DNA from 3 places in the Brevibacillus sp. AF8 genome. Region 2 is predicted to be linked to each of the others. Evidence: riboswitches for the same ligand, from Rfam matches in the RefSeq annotation. Region 2 holds a riboswitch; each other region holds the start of a gene.
The links. A riboswitch is a leader RNA that binds a small molecule or an ion and turns the genes downstream of it on or off. The one in region 2 is predicted to bind S-adenosylmethionine.
Positions count from the first base shown of each region.

Region 1 (6,485 bases), on a different contig from region 2:
CGGTTTTTACGAGCTTTGGATTGTAGGCAATCCCGAATTGGCCAATCGTGTAAGCTGGACCGTATTCCTCGCCCAGTGGTGCTTTGGCGATGTCGTAGATTTGATCCAGGTTCGGGATTCGGCTGCGGTCGATTTTTTCAAATGCGCCACTCTCAATCCCTTGCTGTGCATAGTAGTCAGAGAGGTAGATCAAGTCTACATCGGAGCTTCCTTGGCGAATTTTGTTCAGACGCTCTGCGTTGTTCCCGATTTCCAGCACGATTTTCACGTTATGTTCTTTTTCAAACGGCTCATATACTTCTTTGCGGAAAAAGTCTTCGGAGAAGCCCCATGTGGAGATAACCAGCTTTTGTGGCTCGCCCTTGGCTTCGCCGCCAGCTCCTCCCGCTTGTGGTTGATCATTGCTGCCACAGCCAGCGAGAGCCAGTGACATCATAGAGAAAGACAGGATTCCAGCAAGTAATTTTTTCATCGTAATTCTCCTCCAGTTGGGTTCAATTGATGACAAAATATGGTGATACAATAAAAAGAAAAGTACCCTTGATTAGAACGTATCATTCTAAACAAGAGCACTTTTCTTCGTAAACAAAGAGAAGTGACACCCGTTTTACGCAAAGTCTACGGTCTCCCCTTAAGATAGATCAAAAGAGAAAATCCGAACGATTGCGTCAGGTATTCAGTTCTGATTCAGCTAAAATAACATTCGTGATCGCCCACTGCGTAGGCGCATCATAGTCCCTCAGCACGGCTTCCAACGGCAACCCCATCTCTTCTTCCAGTCGTTCTCTCAGTTTCTTCTTATAAAGAAGGGACATGCGAAAATCGACTTCGAGCTTGAGGGCCGGCGCTTCTCCTTCCAACGCTTGTGAGCGCGGAGAGCGACGATGCTTGGCTTGGAACGTAATCATCTGGTTTTCAATCGTGACTCGGAGCAAAGTCGTTCCAAATCCGAACAACTCTTTTGCTATCTCATTATAGATGGCAGACAGCTTTTTTCTGGTTTCATTGGAGTCCACGAGAGTCATGTCATCACCTGCGATAGCTGGCATAGAGTTCATTCGCTCTCATTATACAAATGATTTCCCGATTCTTCAATAGAATATTCGTATTTAGATCAATTTCATATAATTGCGTGAATTGATCTACCGGGATTTACCGGACAGGGGACTATGCGATACCTTCTGCCCCTCCCCCCTTTCAGGGTGGGCAGTTCTCTCGTGGTCTGTCAGAAAATTAAATTTCAGATTTTTCTATCCCCACTTGGAGGCGAGTACAACGCCAAAAAAAACATCTCGATTCACCATAAACAGTGAACCGAGATGTTTTTTCGTTTTTGGTATTTTGTTATGTGTTACAGCTCATTCTGGTGTTGTGCTATTTTAACTGCAACTTTACCTTCCATGTTCTCATCTGACGAAAGCGAAACTGTATGCGAACCAGTTCCCCAAGGCGAGCTACTTATTTCAAATTTTTGATTACCATAAGGTGGTACTCTAAAGAACATTTTCTGACTACCGGATGAATCAGTAACGGACACTTTGATCTCGTAGGTTCCACTATTATATACCCACACTTTAACCCAACCATAGCCCTCTGGAATATTAAAATTTTTGGAATCCGTTTTGGCATTCTTAATTGGAACGTCGTCAATCGGTCTTTCAGATCCCATAGGTTCCAATAACTTCATAAAAGATTTTGCGGAAGTATCCGGATATTTAACCTGATTAACCTTAACGTGACTCTCCGGATATTTTTCTTTTACAACTGCATCATGTGATGATGCCATAGCACTAGATCCAATAGATAGACTGCTAAGTAAAAGAGCTGCTGCAATTGTACCTTTAACAGATCTTTTCATAATAATCCTCCATCACTAGTAATTTGGAATTATCTTCCTATTAAGTATATTACATGGCAATAAATGGAAAATCAATAATTAATATGGAAAATATTCAAAAAATGACAGACTCTCATCCCGCCCGATTGGTGGTTGTACAGGAGTAATGCGAAAGGAAGGTAGAATCACCACATTTTTCGCAAATATCACATTCATTTGAAAAAAACTTTGACATCCACGTTGGTGCAAGATATAATCCAACTATTCGAATAAGGATTAGCGATTTTATCTTTCGTTAAAATTTCATAGCACATTCTCTTATGAAGAGAGGTTGAGGGACTGGCCCTATGACACCTCGGCAACCTATCGCAAACGATATGGTGCCAAATCCAGCGGAATTTATTCCGACAGATAAGAGAGGTATTGTTGCAGTGTGTTTACATACTCGCAGTTTTCGCCTCTTCTGTCGGAAGAGGCTTTTTTCGTTTCCATCTTACATCCAGAGAAAAGGGGTATTTTCATGAAAAAGACTGGTCTACTGCTCACTACACTGCTGCTCGCTGCATCGCTCGTAACGGCTTGCGGTGGTAAACAAGAAGCTGCGCCTGCTAACGGTGGCACTGCTGCTGAACAAACCTCACTCAAGGTCGGCGTCACTGGCGGCCCGCACGAAGAGATTCTCAACAAAGTAAAAGAAGTCGCCAAAGGCAAAGGACTCGACGTCGAAGTCGTCGTTTTCAACGATTACGTACAGCCGAACCAAGCTCTCGATAAAGGAAATCTCGATGTAAACAGCTTCCAAACCATTCCGTTCTTGGCGAAGTTCAATCAGGATCACAAAACAAAGATCGTCGAGGTCGGAAAAACCGTGACGTATCCAATGGGTCTTTACTCCACCAAGCATAAAAAAGTCGAGGATATCCCGGCAGGCGGTGTTGTCGGCATTCAAAACGACCCGACCAACCGAGCACGCGCATTGCTGCTCTATCAGGCAGCTGGCTTGATTAAGCTCAAGGATGGCGTGGGTGACAACGCAACACCATTGGACATCGTGGAAAATCCGAAAAATTTGCAATTCAAAGAGCTGGAGGCTGCTTTCCTGGCACGCTCGCTGAATAACGTAGAGGTTGCTTCGATTAATACGAATTTCGCAATGGAAGCTGGCTACTCTCCGAAAAAAGACGCGATCTTCGCTGAGAAGGCTGACTCTCCGTACGTGAACATCTTGGCAGTCAACGAAACCAACAAAGACAACCCTGCCGTCAAAAAGCTGGTGGACATCTACCGCTCGGAAGAAGTGAAAAAATTCATCGACGAGCGTTTTGAAGGAGCTGTACTGCCGTCCTGGTAAGATCGACGCCAGGAACATCAAGAACAACAAGGAGAACTCGTTATGATACAGCTAACCGATATTCATAAGTCGTATCAAGTAGGAAACAAGCAGGTAAAAGCATTGAAGGGCGTATCCCTGCAGGTGGAAAAAGGGCAAATCTACGGGGTGATCGGCTTTAGCGGAGCGGGGAAAAGCACCCTGCTCCGTACCATCAACCTGTTGGAGAAGCCAACTAGCGGTTCTGTGATCGTCAATGGCCAGAACATGCTGACCCTCAAGGAAAAAGAGCTGCGGCAAGCTCGCAAAAAGATCGGGATTATTTTTCAACACTTCAACCTGCTCTCTTCCTATAATGTCTTTGACAATGTGGCGGAAATCTTGCGGATGAATCGCGTCCCCAAAGATGTCATTAAGCGCAAGGTAGAAGACCTTCTCGGCTTGGTTGGCTTGTCTGATAAAGCAAATGCTTATCCTTCTCAGCTATCCGGTGGACAAAAGCAACGGGTGGGCATCGCTCGTGCGCTTGCGACTGATCCGGAAATCCTGCTCTGCGACGAAGCGACTTCCGCTCTCGACCCGCAGACGACCGAATCGATTCTCGAGCTGTTGCTCGACATCAATCGAAAGTTTAACCTGACTATCGTGCTGATTACACATGAAATGCAGGTCATCAAAAAAATCTGCGACCAGGTAGCTATCATAGAAAACGGTGTCGTCATCGAGCAAGGCTCTGTTCTGGATGTGTTCAGCAATCCGCAAGAGCAAACGACCCGCAATTTTATCAAAACGGTTTTTGACGATCAGGTACCACAGGAGATTTTGTCCAAGATAAAAGAAACCGGACCCGTTTCCAAAATTGTTCGCGTTGCCTTTCGCGGAGATGCCGCTCTCGATCCAGTTCTAGGCACCTTGTCCGCACACTTTCCGATTAGCACCAATCTGTTGTACGGCTCGATTACGACCATTAAGGGAACGGCGCTCGGCATTTTGCTATTGCACATTTCTGGTGAAGACCAGCCCATTCAAGACGGCATTCGCTTCTTGCGGGAATCCGTCTACCGCGTAGATATTGTGTCACCAGAGGAGGTGCGGAGCTAATGGAGCGTCTGATTGAAATGATTCCGGTATTCGGGCAATCCCTGCAAGAGACTGTCATCATGGTCGGGTTTTCGTTGTTCATTGCGACATTGATCGGGATTCCGCTCGGGATTTTGTTGGTCATCACACAGGCGAATCACCTTTTCCCGAACAAGATCATCTATCACACCCTGAATACGCTCATCAACATTGTGCGTTCACTGCCTTTTATTATTCTTATGGTTGCGATCATTCCTTTTACGGAGTTGATCGTGGGCACCTCGATTGGGATTGAGGGAGCCATTGTGCCGCTCATCGTCTATACGACACCTTACATCTCACGCCTGATGGAAACGGCCCTGCATGACGTAGATCGCGGCGTGATCGAAGCGTACCAAGCGATGGGCGCATCCCGGACGCAGATTATTTTTCGCATCATGCTGCGTGAAGCACGACCTGGCATCGTCCTCTGCCTGACGATTGCGACCATCGGTTTGATCGGTGCCACTGCTATGGCGGGCGCAGTCGGTGCCGGTGGATTGGGCGATCTCGCCTTGCGCTACGGCTACCAGCAATGGGACATCGAAGTCATGATCATTACCGTCATTATCCTTGTCGTCTTGGTCCAGCTCATTCAATCGTTGGGTAACTGGGCAGCCCGAAAACTGAAAAAGAGCGCGTAAATCGAAGAACCCCTGACGAGATCGCTTGTCAGGGGCTTTTTTGTAGGTATTTAGACTGATCGTCACTGAAAGTTCGTTGGTATTTCGCTCGATATTCATGTAGACTTATATATACAAGTCATTTTAATGAGAGGGGCTACTCAAATAACATGAAAAAACTCATCATGATGTTGGTTGCCGTAATGCTCGTACTCGCTCCGGCCGGAGGATTCATTGATCATGCCGATGCGAAAGGTTATAAGTCCGGGAAAAAATCTTTTAACTCTAACACGGCTCCTACCAATACACAAACAACCAACAAAGCCGATTCAAATGTAAACGCAACAACCAATAAAGGTACTACAACAACTCCTGCTGCTACCGCAAGCAAAAGCGGCGGGTTCATGAAAGGTCTCCTGATTGGCGGTCTGGCTGGTTTGCTGTTTGGAAGCTTGTTCGCTGATATGGGTATTCTCGGCTCCATCCTTGGCTTCATGATCAACCTGATGGCGATCCTCGCTGTGATTATCCTGATCCGCAAAGCGTTCGTCTACTTCAAAACCAAGCGCGCGAAAGAACAGGAACTGAACGCATGGAAAAGATAACTTTTTCTGAACAAGATATCATTAATGCAATCTGCATTCATGCAGCTAACAAAAAGCAGTTGAAGCCACAAGACATCTCCGTCGAGCTGATGTGGGACGAGGAGTATGGCTTCTCTGCTGAAATACACTGGATGGATCGCCAACAAATCTTGGTCGAGATTAATATGATTGAAGCGATTCGCTACTACCTGGAGACCCAGATGCAGCGGAACCCTTATTCCGCCGGTATCGAGCTGGTATTGGACGACGAAGAAGGTATTATCGCTCATATCACCTACTAAAGCTTGACCATCGTAAGTTAACCCAAGGCCAATTTGTTCACACATGTGAGCAGGTTGGCTTTTTCATATTGAATTTGGCTTCATTCCGTTATATACTTTACCTTAGTGAAAATGATTATCATTGTCTACGTTTATTCATACATGTACATACTTTCCTAAAAAGGAGTTGGCCCATTGTGGAGCGCTTATACACGCAAAAGCTGGACATCGGATACGGTGAGCTTTCCATTGTCAAAGACTTGAACATCAGCATTCCTTCTGGAAAAATCACCGCCCTGGTCGGTGCAAACGGTTCTGGTAAATCGACGATCCTCAAAACTCTCGCCCGGATTATGAAGCCAACCGGCGGACAAGTATTTTTGGACGGAAAGTCGATCCATCAGCAATCGACCAAGGAAGTCGCCAAGCAACTTGCGATTTTGCCGCAAAACCCAACCGCACCCGATGGCTTGACCGTGTCTGAGCTCGTTACCTATGGCCGCTTCCCTCATCAAAAAGGCTTCGGTTCTTTGACCAAGGAAGACAAGGAAATCGTAAACTGGGCTATTTCCATGACCGGCATGGCAGATTTCCATGATCGTCCGGTTGACCAGCTATCCGGCGGTCAGCGTCAGCGCGCCTGGATTGCGATGGCCCTGGCGCAAGGAACGGACATCCTGTTCCTGGATGAGCCTACAACTTTCCTGGATA
Region 1 is NZ_JAGQDN010000018.1:89,440-95,924, forward strand. Features, by position in the region: gene KB186_RS20990 (ABC transporter substrate-binding protein) at 1-472, opposite strand, end outside; gene KB186_RS20995 (Na-translocating system protein MpsC family protein) at 669-1,025, opposite strand; gene KB186_RS21000 (hypothetical protein) at 1,352-1,858, opposite strand; SAM riboswitch class I at 2,153-2,255, shown strand; gene KB186_RS21005 (MetQ/NlpA family ABC transporter substrate-binding protein) at 2,358-3,188, shown strand; gene KB186_RS21010 (methionine ABC transporter ATP-binding protein) at 3,231-4,268, shown strand; gene KB186_RS21015 (methionine ABC transporter permease) at 4,268-4,930, shown strand; gene KB186_RS21020 (hypothetical protein) at 5,080-5,514, shown strand; gene KB186_RS21025 (YxcD family protein) at 5,502-5,795, shown strand; gene KB186_RS21030 (ABC transporter ATP-binding protein) at 5,972-6,485, shown strand, end outside.
Region 1: linked by a shared signal. The riboswitch ahead of KB186_RS21005 (MetQ/NlpA family ABC transporter substrate-binding protein) and the one ahead of KB186_RS14730 (BMP family lipoprotein) in region 2 are both predicted to bind S-adenosylmethionine.

Region 2 (6,485 bases):
AACCGTTCGATTGCTTGTGGAGACAAGGACACATAGCGCTCACGCTTGTCATCACCCTCTGAGCGAATGATCCAGCCCATCTCTTCCAATCGAGTGAGAGTCCGGGTAATCGTCGGCGCTTCCACATTCAGGTAATTGCTCAATTGAACCTGGGTGAGCGATTCACGATAATGCAAGCAAAGGATAATACCCCATTGCGAGCTGTATAATCCCATGGGAGCCATAGACCCATTGAGTGATTTACTGAATATTCTTGCGGTTTGGCTAATTCGATGACCATAATAATGCATGAGTATATACCTCCAGGAAAGCTGGTCCGATATATCGTAAGCTTTATTGCTTAAGTAAATATGTACAATAACATACTAGCAGTTTCGGACATATAAGTAAACGTTTATTCGATGGCGAAATAATGGATTTTCTGACACAAATAGAATCAGGCGAGTGTCATGGAAGAAGACGCTCGCCTGGGTGGAAAATACGGCGGTACAGTGCATTAATCTGCGGACAAGATACTCAGTGGCCCTTTTTCATTGATGATCGGCTCCAGTTCATAGACCGAAATGGGGAACATGGGGAAACCGACGTAGTAAGGAGTAATTTCGTACAACTGGAAGTAAATGACCAGTGCTTTATCGGCGAGATAATAATCTTGATCGGGCTTAATCGAAGTAAAGCCATTAAGAGTGGGGATGTTTCTTTCTTTGATTTGACGCTGGATGTTTTCGGAAATTACCTTGACGTAATCGCTTCCTGGCTTGAATAATTCACGCAGCGTATACAGCTTGCCTGTTTGGATATCTGCGGTGATCGACCCGAGGAAGGTCATGCCGTGTGCCATTTGCGGTGTGTAGGCGTAGTTGCTCAACACGACGCTGAAAATACCGCGTTCGTTTGTCTTGATTTCGTAGCTTCCTTGCATTTCTGTATTTCCCGGTACCTGGACCCGTTGTTGCTCATGAATTAAGCCTTGAACCGTTTGATAAATCGCCCGGTTGATATCTTTTTCCGCTTGCTGGTTGGCTAGGCCTGCCAATTGGGGATAGTAAATCGTGGTGTTCGGACGGCTGATCGTACGTGTCAGCACAGTAGCTGGCAATTGATTGAGTTCCACTTTTTTCCGTTTGCCTCCTGTACGTGTGAGTTGTGTAATAGCCTATTCGAAATTGTTTTTGGCTGTTCTCACTTTTTTCACAAATTTGGCAAAGGTTTGGCTATATAATGGGGAAAGAATCCGATACATAAGTAATAAGGAAAAGGGGGGCAATTATGATTCAATTGATTCGCAATACCTTGACTGACAAAGAAGGCTTTATGATTTTCATCCTATGGAATCATTTGTGGATGGCGGGACTCATTGCCTACCAAGTGGATGTGAACTTCTGGAAAGTGACGTCCTTGGGATTGCTGGTCACTTTAATTGTTTCGCCGTATTATTTCATTCGCAAAGATAGTCTTGTGATTCGTTATCTGGTAGCAATTGGACTCATGTTCTATGCGATTTCATTCGATCACTTTACCGATTACCAAGAGATCACCTTCCTCGCTTTTATCGTCATGGGCTTTTTGGCAGCCTATTTGGATTGGAAGCTGGTCGTAACAGCGGGAATTACCCAAATCATTGTCACGGTTATCGGGTTCTACACAGGAACCTACCAGATCTTCGATGGTGATTTTTCGGAGCTCAATTTGCTTATGCGTATTGTCACGCTTCTCATGATGATGGGAGCCGTCACGTATCTGTGTCTCGCCGGACAAGCCTCCCTGCAAAAAGCGCACGACGCAAGGCAGGAAGCGGAAGAGAAGGAGCGCCGTTTGGGAGAAATGCTTTTGAACATCCAGCAAATGACCGAGCAGCTGGATCGTACCAGCGATCATGTGCATGAGCATGCGGAAGGTACAAAGCGCAATACCGATGAAATGATGGTAGCCTTCAAGGAAGTCGCCGTCGGTATGGAATCGCAGGCGAATTCTACGGTGAAGATCGAAGAAGAGGTTCAATCTATCGATCAGGAAATCGAGGCGGTCACAACACAGACCAACGCAATGAAAACTGAATCGCAACAAAATAACCGTCGCCTGACAGAAAGTGTTCAGATGATGAACGAGCTGTCCTCGCAGATGGAGCAAATTGTACAGGCAGTCAATGTGGCAGCTTCTACGATTCACCAGCTCAATCGACAGGCGAATCGCGTAGAGGAAATTGTCGGCGCTATTAATCAGATCGCGACACAAACGAATCTCTTGGCACTGAATGCGGCGATTGAATCGGCGCGTGCAGGCGAGCATGGTCGGGGATTTGCTGTTGTAGCGGATGAGGTACGCAAGCTGGCAGAACAAAGCGCGACAGCTACGCAGGAAATTACCGACATTCTCAAGTCACTCCACCAGGAAAGTGAGAATGCGGTGCAGCATATGAGCAATGGGGAAGTGTCTGTTGCAAAAGGCCAAGAGCTGGCCGTAAAAACAGTGGCCTCCATCGAAGCCGTGCGTGCCGGGATGATGGCCTTCCTGGAAGCTGCTGATCAAGTAAGCTCCAGCATGGACCGGGTAAAAGTGCGTTCCGGCGAAGTTGCCATCGAGATGTCGACCATTACAGCGGTAACCGAGGAATCGGTAGCCAACCTAGAAGAGCTGTTTGCGACAGCAGAAAACCAGCATCAAAAAGTGCGTGAGATTACGGAAGAGCTGGGCGAGTTGAATACGTTGTCTCATCGCCTCCAGCAAACCTTTCACGTAAATTAGAGGCTGTGCTTCTCGCCAAGTTAAACGGTGCTGAAAAGACGACTTTTTAAACTTCGATTCACTTTTAGAAGTGTTTGGAATTGAGAAAAAAGAATTGCATTTTTGAACCGTTCTGCTAGAATGAATTCCATTGTAACTGAATATATTCACCTACCTTATCAAGAGCGGCGGAGGGACTGGCCCGATGATGCCCGGCAACCACTGATCATGTCTATGCATGAACAGAAAGGTGCCAATTCCTGCAAAACCTGTACCATGGTTTTGACAGATGAGGAAGAGAACGGCTACGTACGCAAACTCTTCCTCCGGGAAGAGTTTTTTTGTGTATTTGTAAATGGGGAGGAGGAATAAACGAACGATAAATTAATTTTATAAGATAATATTCGTAAATAGTATTGAAAAAATAGGTAAAAAGCCGTACATTACCTAATAGGATAAAGAAAAACGTAAAGTTCGGATAGGGAGAGATACATCATGAAGAAGTTATTGCTGGCATTAACGACATTCGCAGTATTGGCAACAGGCTGCTCGACTGGAACCAGCGCACCTGCAGATCAGCCAGGAGGACAAGCAGCAGGACAAGAGGGCGCGGCCAAAAAGCGAATTGCCTTGATTTTGCCCGAGAAAATCGGTGTGAATCCGTTCTTCCAACAAATGGATGAAGGGGCGAAGAAAGCCGCACAAGAGCTGGGCGCAGAAGTGAAAACGATCGAATCTACGGACCATGGAGCGATTGAAGAAAATCTGCGTGTAGCTGTTGCAGAAAATTATGATTTGATCATCACTTCTTCCTTTACATCAGAGGATGCATTGAAAAAAGTAGCTACCGAAAATCCTGACCGTAATTTTGCGATTATTGATACCGTAGTAGATTTGCCAAACGTACGCAGTGTTACTTTCCGCGAGCAGGAAGCGGCTTACCTGGTGGGAGCAGCAGCAGGCTTGGCAACGAAAACGAACAAAGTAGGTATGGTTGTCGCTCTTGATATTCCGCAGTTGAAAAAATGGACAGTTGGCTTCGGAGAGGGCTTGAAAGCGACGAATCCAAAAGCAGAGCTGATGGTCAATTATGTAGGAAGCTTCACTGACCCGGCAAAAGCGAAGGAGTTGGCTTTGCTCCAAGCTTCCAAAGGCGCTGACTTCATTAACGGTGCAGCAGCAGTAGGCGATCTCGGCGTTTTCGAAGCAGCGAAGGAAAAAGGCTTCTTCACAGCAGGTCAGGACGTTGACCGTACCACGATTGACCCAGAGCATATTGTTCTGTCCCAATTGAAAGGGACTGACGCGGCAGCTTATGAAACCGTGAAGACCTTTGTAGAAGGAACGTTCAAACCAGGTGTTGTGGCGTACGGCTTGAAGGAAAAAGGTGTTGGCGTAACCTATGTCACGCACGAAAGCAAAACGCCGCTGAACGCGTTTATTGGACAAGAAGTCGTGGATAAAGTGAAAGCGATCAGCGATGAGATCGTAGCGGGAACTCGCCAAGTACCAGATAAATTCTAAACACGCACGTCAAAATGCTTGTGCACAGTGATGGATGTGACCGACTACGGCTGTGTAGTCGGTCTTCCATTTTCATAAAAGGACGTACAGAAATGAGGGAGTGGGAATGACCGAACGCTTGGAAATGAGGGCCATGACCAAGAAGTACGGAGATTTTACCGCCAACGACAAGGTGTCGTTCTCACTGGCAGCAGGAGAAGTCCACGCGATTGTCGGGGAAAATGGGGCGGGCAAAACGACACTGATGCGGATGCTGTACGGGATGGAGCAGCCGACGTCGGGAGAGATCGTGTTAAACGGCAAGCCAGTTGTTTTTCGCGGACCAGAGGACGCGATTCGAAATGGAATCGGGATGGTTCACCAGCACTTTATGCTCTTCGGAGAATTCAGTGTGGCTGAAAATATCGTGATCGGATATGAGCCGAGGCAAGCGGGTTTTTTCAAAAGAAAGGATGCGGAGGACAAGGTGCGGGCGCTGAGTGAGCAGTATCGCATTCCGATTCAACCGCAGACCAAGGTAGCGAATTGCTCGATTGGGGAACAGCAACGGGTCGAAATTCTGAAGGTCCTGTATCAGGGAGCGGATATTATCGTGTTGGACGAGCCGACCGCTGTCCTTACCCCGCTGGAGGTACGCGACCTGCTGCAAACGATTCGAAACCTGGCAGAGAGCGGCAAGAGCGTCATTTTGATTACACATAAGTTGCAGGAAGTCATGGAGGTAGCCGATCGTATTACGGTATTGCGCGGGGGCAAAGTGACGGGAACGGTTTCGCGGAATGAGACAAATGCGGACGATTTAGCCAGATTGATGGTTGGACGTGAATTGCAGGAGCTAGCTGAGCGAGTTCCTCTGGATAAAGGTCCCTTGTTGCAGGTGGAGAATCTCACCGTTCGAGAAAAGCAGACACTGCTCGATCAAGTCAGCTTTACCGTACATCACGGAGAAATCGTAGGAATCGCTGGTGTTTCCGGGAATGGCCAATCCGAGCTGCTGCAAGCGATCAGTGGCTTGCGAGCGGCACAGGAGGGCACGGTGCGATTAGGCGGCAAGGACGTGACGAACAAATCAGTAGCCACCATTCGGGATGTCGGCTTGGCGCATATTCCGGAGGATCGCTACCTGTGGGGAGCGGCCACACTCTCAAGCGTCGAGGAAAATGCGTTGATGGGCTATCAGCGAAAGCCTGTTTACAACCGCCGCGGTGTCGTTTTGCGGGAGAAATTCCGTCAAGTCGTAAAAGGCTGGGTTGAGAAGTTTTCCATCAAGACGGGCTCCCGACAATTGCAGGAGCTGGCAGGAAATCTGTCAGGTGGAAACTTGCAAAAGCTGATCGTAGCAAGGGAGTTGGGACATGAAACCCCGTTTTTGATTGCGGCTGAGCCTACACGAGGGGTGGATATCGGTGCCATGGAGTACATCCATCAGGCGCTGATCGAAAAACGCAATCAGGGAGACGCGATCTTGCTCGTCTCCTCCGAGCTGTCCGAAATTCTCGCCTTGTCTGACAGGATTTTGGTCATGTATAAAGGGCGAATCGCTGGAGAGCTTTCACGCCTGGAGGCAACCGAAGAAAAAATCAGCGTGATCATGGCGGGAGGAAGCATTCATGGCAGCAATCAAAGAGCTATCTAAGTCATTGGTGCAGCCGATCTTGGCTGTCGTTATCGGTTTGTTGACCGGGGCGCTGGTCATTGCTGCGGTTGGCGAATCGATCTTGGGCACCTACCAGGAAATGTGGAAAGGGGCCTTTGGCAGTTTTTATTTCTTTACGTCTACATTAGCGAGAGCCACGCCTATCATGCTGATTGCCTTGGGTCTTTCCCTTGCATTTCGGGCAGGGGTATTCAACCTGGGGGCGGAAGGGCAAATGGTGCTGGGTGCCGTCAGTGCTGCGCTAGTCGCGATCTATTTGCCAGCACCGGGAATGGTCAAAATTTTGGCGGGTATTTTCGCGGGAATGGCGGTTGGCGGGTTCTGGGCGTTGTTGCCAGGTTTTATGGAAGCGCGCTTTCGCATTCCATTGCTCATCTCTACGTTGCTTTTCAACTACATCGCGGTATTGTTTGCGAGCTATCTCGTGACAGAGCCATTCCGGGATCGCACGGGCTCTGCGGCACTTGCACAGACTGTCATGCTGGAGAAAAGCGCGTGGCTTCCGAAGCTGTTTGCCGGGATGAGCGTACATGCAGGTTTTTTGTTTGCGATCGTTGCAGCGCTGCTCTTGTTCTGGGTC
Region 2 is NZ_JAGQDN010000010.1:31,178-37,662, forward strand. Features, by position in the region: gene KB186_RS14715 (MarR family winged helix-turn-helix transcriptional regulator) at 1-290, opposite strand, end outside; gene KB186_RS14720 (DUF3298 and DUF4163 domain-containing protein) at 497-1,114, opposite strand; gene KB186_RS14725 (methyl-accepting chemotaxis protein) at 1,270-2,745, shown strand; SAM riboswitch class I at 2,898-3,020, shown strand; gene KB186_RS14730 (BMP family lipoprotein) at 3,220-4,248, shown strand; gene KB186_RS14735 (ABC transporter ATP-binding protein) at 4,355-5,884, shown strand; gene KB186_RS14740 (ABC transporter permease) at 5,859-6,485, shown strand, end outside.

Region 3 (6,485 bases), on a different contig from region 2:
CAAGCCTGAGGTTATCATTCGTATGATCGATGGCCAAAAAATGGAACCGGCTGAGCTGTTGATCATTGATGTGCCTGAAGAGTACACAGGGGCGGTTATGGAGACATTGGGTCAACGTAAAGCCGAGATGGTTAACATGATCAACAACGGCTTCGGACAAGTTCGCCTGGAATTCATTATTCCATCCCGCGGTTTGATCGGATATCGTACAGAGTTCTTGACGATTACACGCGGTTACGGTATTCTTAACCACTCCTTCGACAGCTATCGTCCACTTGTACCAGGAGCGGTAGGAGGACGTCACGCAGGGGTACTTATTTCCCATGAGACAGGAACAGCTACCACGTATGGCTTGATGTCCGTAGAAGATCGCGGAACCATGTTCATTCACCCAGGTACAGAAGTATACGAAGGCATGATCGTGGGCGAGCACAACCGTGACAACGATCTTGTTGTTAACGTATGTAAAGAAAAGCATGCGACCAACGTACGTTCTGCGACCAAGGATGAGACTGTCAAAATGAAGGCTCCTCGCATGTTGTCCTTGGAAGAGGCACTGGAATATCTGAACGACGATGAGCTGTGCGAAGTAACACCTCAATCCGTTCGTCTGCGCAAAAAATATCTGAACAAATCAGATCGTGAGCGCTATGAGAAGCAAAGACGCTATGAAGCACAACCGCAAGCATAAGATTGAAATGAAAAGAACGCCACTTGATCCTGTTTGGGGATGAAGTGGCGTTTTTATTTGGGCTTTTCCTTACAACAGACTCTCAATATCTGAGCTGAGTTCTTCGGGTTGAGTACGAGCACTGATGCGTTTCACGACACGACCGTCTTTATCCACGAGGAATTTGGCGAAGTTCCATTCGATATCTGGATTTTCTTCGCTAGGAGCATGTTCCTTTAAGTACTGATACAACGGGTGGGTACCAGGACCATTGACATCGATCTTCGCAAATAGCGGGAACGTCACGCCGTAATTGCGATCGCAGAACGTTGCGATTTCCTCTTCTGTTCCTGGCTCTTGCCCAGCGAATTGGTTGCAAGGGAAGCCAAGAACGACCAGCCCCTTATCTTGATAACGCTCATACAGCCCCTGTAGCCCTTTGTATTGAGGGGTAAGGCCGCATTGGCTGGCGACGTTCACGATTAGCAGGACATGGCCTTTGAAGGCGTCCAATGTCTGCTCTTCACCGGAAATCGTTTTGACGGCAATATCATACAAGCTCATCTTATTCCCACCTTTTTCTACTGACATACCCTCATCATAGCATGTACGGCGAAAATCTTGCCAGCCAAATGGAAGGGCCTACCGTTTTTTGACACAGAATGCACCACCTGATAAAGTAAGAAAGATAGCGTTTTCCTAAGAAAAAAGGAGTGACTATTCGTTTCATTCCGCCTATGAGGTGGCATGTGAAGCGGTAGGAGTTTCACCGCTTGAAGACAGGAGAGATAAGTGATGGACTGGATACAAATCGCATCAACCTATGTGCCAACGAATCCAGATCAGCTCACAGCATATGACAGCTTTCGCATATGGGCTGATAAATATCGGGCCTGGATTTTGTTTGTGGAATTAATTATTGTCTATTATCTTGGCTTTGCTACTCGTATCCGTATGCCTATTTTGAAAAACGTGCTCTTGTACATCCTTTTATTTGTTGGAGCACTCATTTTCGCTATTTTGGATGTGCAGCTTCCTGTGAAAAGTGCAATGCTGGTGGCGATCGCGATACTCGTGATTGTAAAGGTACGGATCAAACCGGAGCAAACTGGGCGAAAGTGAGGAGAACCACGTGAAGCGTGAAGATGCACTTTTTAATTGGCTCCAAATTCAAGTGGTTGCCGATGCGCGACCAGAAGACCGCTCTGCTTTGGATACCGCTGCTTTTTTCTTGCAATTGCTGAGAGAGGATCATCAAATGAGCGATATCGGTTATCGTCAGGAAGGTAGCTGGTACGTGCTATTTGGGAACGCTGATTCACAGTCTGTGGAAGTGCGATACCCTGCTGAATCAGTCGAAGCTTTATTGGTCGCGATTGAAAGCGAACCCAAGTACAACTGCAACTAACGGGACAAAGACTCCCCTCCACTTGCCGAAATGATTCGGAAGTTGGGTGGAGTTTTTTTGTATCATGCGCATTTCATAGGTAATAAGACGCGGTTTCTTGGATCATGCAACTTTTGAAAATGATTTCCCGTCAATATTCATGCCCCAAGCATACAGGGGGATTTTGACAGACGAGAAGGGGGAACTACCATTGAAAAAGTACATGACCAAGCCCGTATTAGCAGTGGTGACAGCGGCAGGTATTCTTGGCTGTTTGACGCCAATTTTTGCCAATGCAAGCTCGATTGCTAGTCCAAGTGCCACAAAGGTAGTCATGAATGACGAGGGGAAGCAAGTCACGCGCTACAATCTTAAGGAACTTGCCCAAAATGATCCAACGACACTGAACATGCTCTTGAAGAATCAGGCAGATCACTTGTACATTATTGTAGATGAGATTAACTTGAATACGAAGCTCCAAACGTATATGGAAGAAAACAAAGCAGAGTGGGAGCGTATCTACAACGAGTACTACAGCGATATCTGGCTGGAAGTGCGCCTGACAGAGAATACTGAAGAAATCGTGAGCGTAAATGCCAAGACTGAAAATAACAAGGTATACATAAAGGGGATTGTGACTTCGGATGTCACCAAGGTTGTTGTGAAAAAGCCGAATTCTGACATCATTGAAGTCGTTCCGACCAACGATCACTCTTTTACAGTCAGCTTTGAAGCTCCGGATGCATCCTATGAACCGTATGTAACCGTGAGTGCCTACGCAGGCAGCAAGCTGGTCGATAGCGAAAAGGTAAAGATCGTTCCAAAAGCAGAAGAAGATAAGGAAATGATCATCCATACCATGACTGTATTGGATGCGAAGAAAAAAGAACTAAAAGTAAAAGGAATTGTCAAGCAGGGGGCAGACAAAGTAACTGTCACCTATAATGGCGTGAAAAAAGACGCAAACGTGAAGAAGCTGTGGGATGGCGTAAGCAGCTTTACGGTTTCAGTAAAGGATGTACAAGCAGCAAAAGATCAAAAAGCCTTGATCGAGGTTTATGAGGATGGCAAGAAGGTTGATTCCGAATCCGTTCAGGTAGAAATTGTTAACGCCCCTGATAAGGATCAAGCGACCGAATATGCCATCAAGGCGACTGCTGTAAACAATCCTGCCGCCAAGTCCATTCAGGTGAAAGGGACAGTAAGCGGCTGGAACAAAAAGGACGATACTGAGCTGTTTGTGATCGCTCCAGACGGTCAGAAAAAAGAGATTGAACCGAATGACAAAGGTGAGTTTTCTTTGACCTTGTCTTACAAGAATCGTTCCTTTAGCGCCAAATCCATTCAATTCGCACTGTATGAAGACGATAAGCTGGTTAAGAAAGCTGACGTTGCATTAAGCACAAAAGTCATTGTCGAGCCTGTGAAGCCAACAGACGACGATGAAAATGATGATGATGACAAAAAGAAAAAAGAAAAAGGGAAGCAGAAAGATAAGCATCCCAACGGCAACGCGTATGGTTATTGGAAAAAGCACGGTAAGGAATGGAATGACGATCACGATGATGACGATGACGATCATGACGAGGACAGAGACTAGTCTCTATCATTAAGGCCGCTGCTTGTAAGTCTCGACGTACTCCACCAATTGTCTGATGTAATCACCCAGAATGGGGATCGAAAGAAATTGCGTCAAGAGGGAGCCGAGGAAAGCCAAAACGATAGCAGTACCAATCGTCAATCCCAGACCCCGGGCAAGACCTGCGAGGAAATTGATCCAGAGCAGCTTGCGCGGGGCTGTGTAATTTTGGATTACATCTGCTAGTCGGATATCTTCCAGGAACATCGCAATTTTGTGCATCCGCTCATTTACCTTCCGAACTTCCTGAAGCTCTTCAAGAACTTGATCAATTTGCTGCATGAGACGGTCTGTAGGCGACAAGCTGTCATCCCCTTTCACTATTCGGTATCGTTACCTACCAGTCTAGGGAAAAAGACAACCAGAATCAAGGTGGAGAGGAAACGTTTGCCTATCAGCTGTGCGAAGGGTAAAATGAACGTACAAAACGTTTGTTAGGAGGCTTTGAAATGGCTGAAACTGTTTCCCAATCTCTTTCCGAAGATTTATTCAAGCTCTTGCAAAAGGAGCGCTTTGTTACTTTGGGCACAGTAGACCATGAGTCAGGGGCACCATCGCTCAGCTCCTTGTCCTGGACGTATGCTGTCAGCGCCGATACGATTCGTTTTGCCGTGGATAATCGCTCCCGTATTTTGGCTAATATTGCGAAGGAACCGCAGGTTGTCCTGCATTTGATCGGTGCCGGCTCGTCTTTTGCCATTAATGGTCGTGCTGTCGTTAAAACAGACCGCTTGGAAGGAGTTCCGCTCAAGCTGGCCATGGCAGAGATCAAAATTGAGGCTGTTCGTGATATTATGTTTTACGGTTCCCGTATTTCCGTAGAACCACAATATGAAAAAACGTATGACAAAAACGCAGCAGCGAAGCTGGACAATCAAGTTATGACCGCCTTGAAAGATGCAAATTAACGGGTGGAAATAAATTGTTGACAAGAATCCTGCCGATCCTTTACTATTAGGGTCAATCGAATTGAATAGCAATCTTCTTATCCAGAGCGGCGGAGGGACTGGCCCGATGATGCCCGGCAACCAATCACCTGTATTTTAACAGGGAGATAATGGTGCTAATTCCTGCAGAGTTATCAAACTCTGAAAGATGAGAAGGATTTGCTTACGGTGACGTAAACAAAGCCTTCTTTCAGAGGAAAGGGGGCTTTTTTGATGCCCTCGTACACTATTGGAGGGAGAGAAACAGACATGAAATTGGAAACAAAGTTGATTCAGGCGGGAGTAGGCAGAGACGAAAAAACAGGGGCGGTGAGTTTTCCTGTTTACTATGCAACGGCTTATCGTCATCCTGCCTTGGGCCAGAGCACTGGATATGATTATACGCGCACAGCTAATCCTACTCGCACTATTTTGGAGGAAACCATCGCTGAAGCGGAATCAGGAGATGCAGGATTCGCTTGCGCCTCTGGTATGGCTGCTGTTCACACCGTCATGGGCTTGTTTTCCCAGGGGGATCATCTGATCGTTTCACTCGATCTTTACGGGGGAACCTATCGATTGTTCGAGCAAGTGCTCTCTCGTTACGGTCTGACATTTTCGTACGTGGATTTGCGTGACATTGATGCACTCAAAAATGCGATTCGCCCAGAGACAAAGGCCATCTTCGTCGAGACACCAACCAATCCGCTCATGCAGATTACCGACATTCGAGCAGTAACGCAATTGGCGAAACAGCACGGGCTCCTGACGATTGTAGACAACACATTTTTAACCCCCTATTGTCAACGCCCACTAGAGCTTGGTGCAGATATCGTTTTACATAGTGCAACCAAGTATTTGGCAGGACATAACGATGTACTGGCTGGACTCATCGTAACAAAAGGAGAAGAGTTGTCGGAAAAAATCCGGTTTTTGCACAATTCAATCGGTGCTGTACTTGGACCGCAGGATTGCTGGCTTCTCATTCGCGGGATGAAGACATTGGCATTGCGGATGGAGCGTCATCAATCCAACGCGTTGATTGTAGCGGAAAAACTGCGTGAGCATCCGGCAGTAGCGGAGGTATTTTATCCAGGTCTACCAGAGCATCCCGGGCATGAGATCCAGGTGAATCAAGCGACCGGGCATAGTGGGATGGTATCGTTCCGCGTACGCGATGCAGAGCAGGTGGGATTGTTCCTGCAAAATCTGCAAATCGTGTCCTTTGCCGAAAGCCTGGGTGGTGTCGAGTCATTGTGTACGTATCCGGCGACGCAGACTCACGCGGATATCCCGCAAGAAGTCAGAGAGCATGTCGGTGTTTGTGATCGATTATTGCGACTGTCGGTTGGCATCGAGCATCCAGATGATGTCATAGCCGATTTGTTTCAGGCCTTGAATGCTAGTTTGGTCGTAGGGGGGAGTGTACGATGAATTTTGCAACCAAGATCCTCCACGGTTCCACTTGCATTGACCCGTTCACAGGTGCGTCGTCGGTTCCGATTTATCAAGCTTCCACATTTCATCAGACTGATATCGATCAGCCAGGTACTTTTGATTACGCCAGATCTGGCAATCCGACCAGGCAGGCTTTGGAGGAAGCCATTGCGTCTCTGGAGGGAGGCGCACGAGGTTTCGCGTTCTCATCTGGCATGGCTGCCATTTCCAGCGTTTTCATGCTGTTTTCAGCAGGAGACCATGTTGTAGTGGCGGAGGATGTATACGGTGGCACGTTTCGGTTTTTGACCAAAGTTTTGTCGAGAATGGGCATCTCCGTTACATTCGTGGATGCAACAGATACTGAAGCCGTTCGCGCAGCCATTACACCGATAACAAAAGGGGTTTACCTGGAGACTCCTTCCA
Region 3 is NZ_JAGQDN010000003.1:308,293-314,777, reverse strand. Features, by position in the region: gene typA (translational GTPase TypA) at 1-691, shown strand, start outside; gene KB186_RS07810 (glutathione peroxidase) at 761-1,234, opposite strand; gene KB186_RS07805 (YlaH-like family protein) at 1,466-1,792, shown strand; gene KB186_RS07800 (hypothetical protein) at 1,803-2,078, shown strand; gene KB186_RS07795 (hypothetical protein) at 2,269-3,657, shown strand; gene KB186_RS07790 (DUF5665 domain-containing protein) at 3,667-3,978, opposite strand; gene KB186_RS07785 (pyridoxamine 5'-phosphate oxidase family protein) at 4,146-4,604, shown strand; SAM riboswitch class I at 4,679-4,798, shown strand; gene KB186_RS07780 (aminotransferase class I/II-fold pyridoxal phosphate-dependent enzyme) at 4,893-6,056, shown strand; gene KB186_RS07775 (trans-sulfuration enzyme family protein) at 6,053-6,485, shown strand, end outside.
Region 3: linked by a shared signal. The riboswitch ahead of KB186_RS07780 (aminotransferase class I/II-fold pyridoxal phosphate-dependent enzyme) and the one ahead of KB186_RS14730 (BMP family lipoprotein) in region 2 are both predicted to bind S-adenosylmethionine.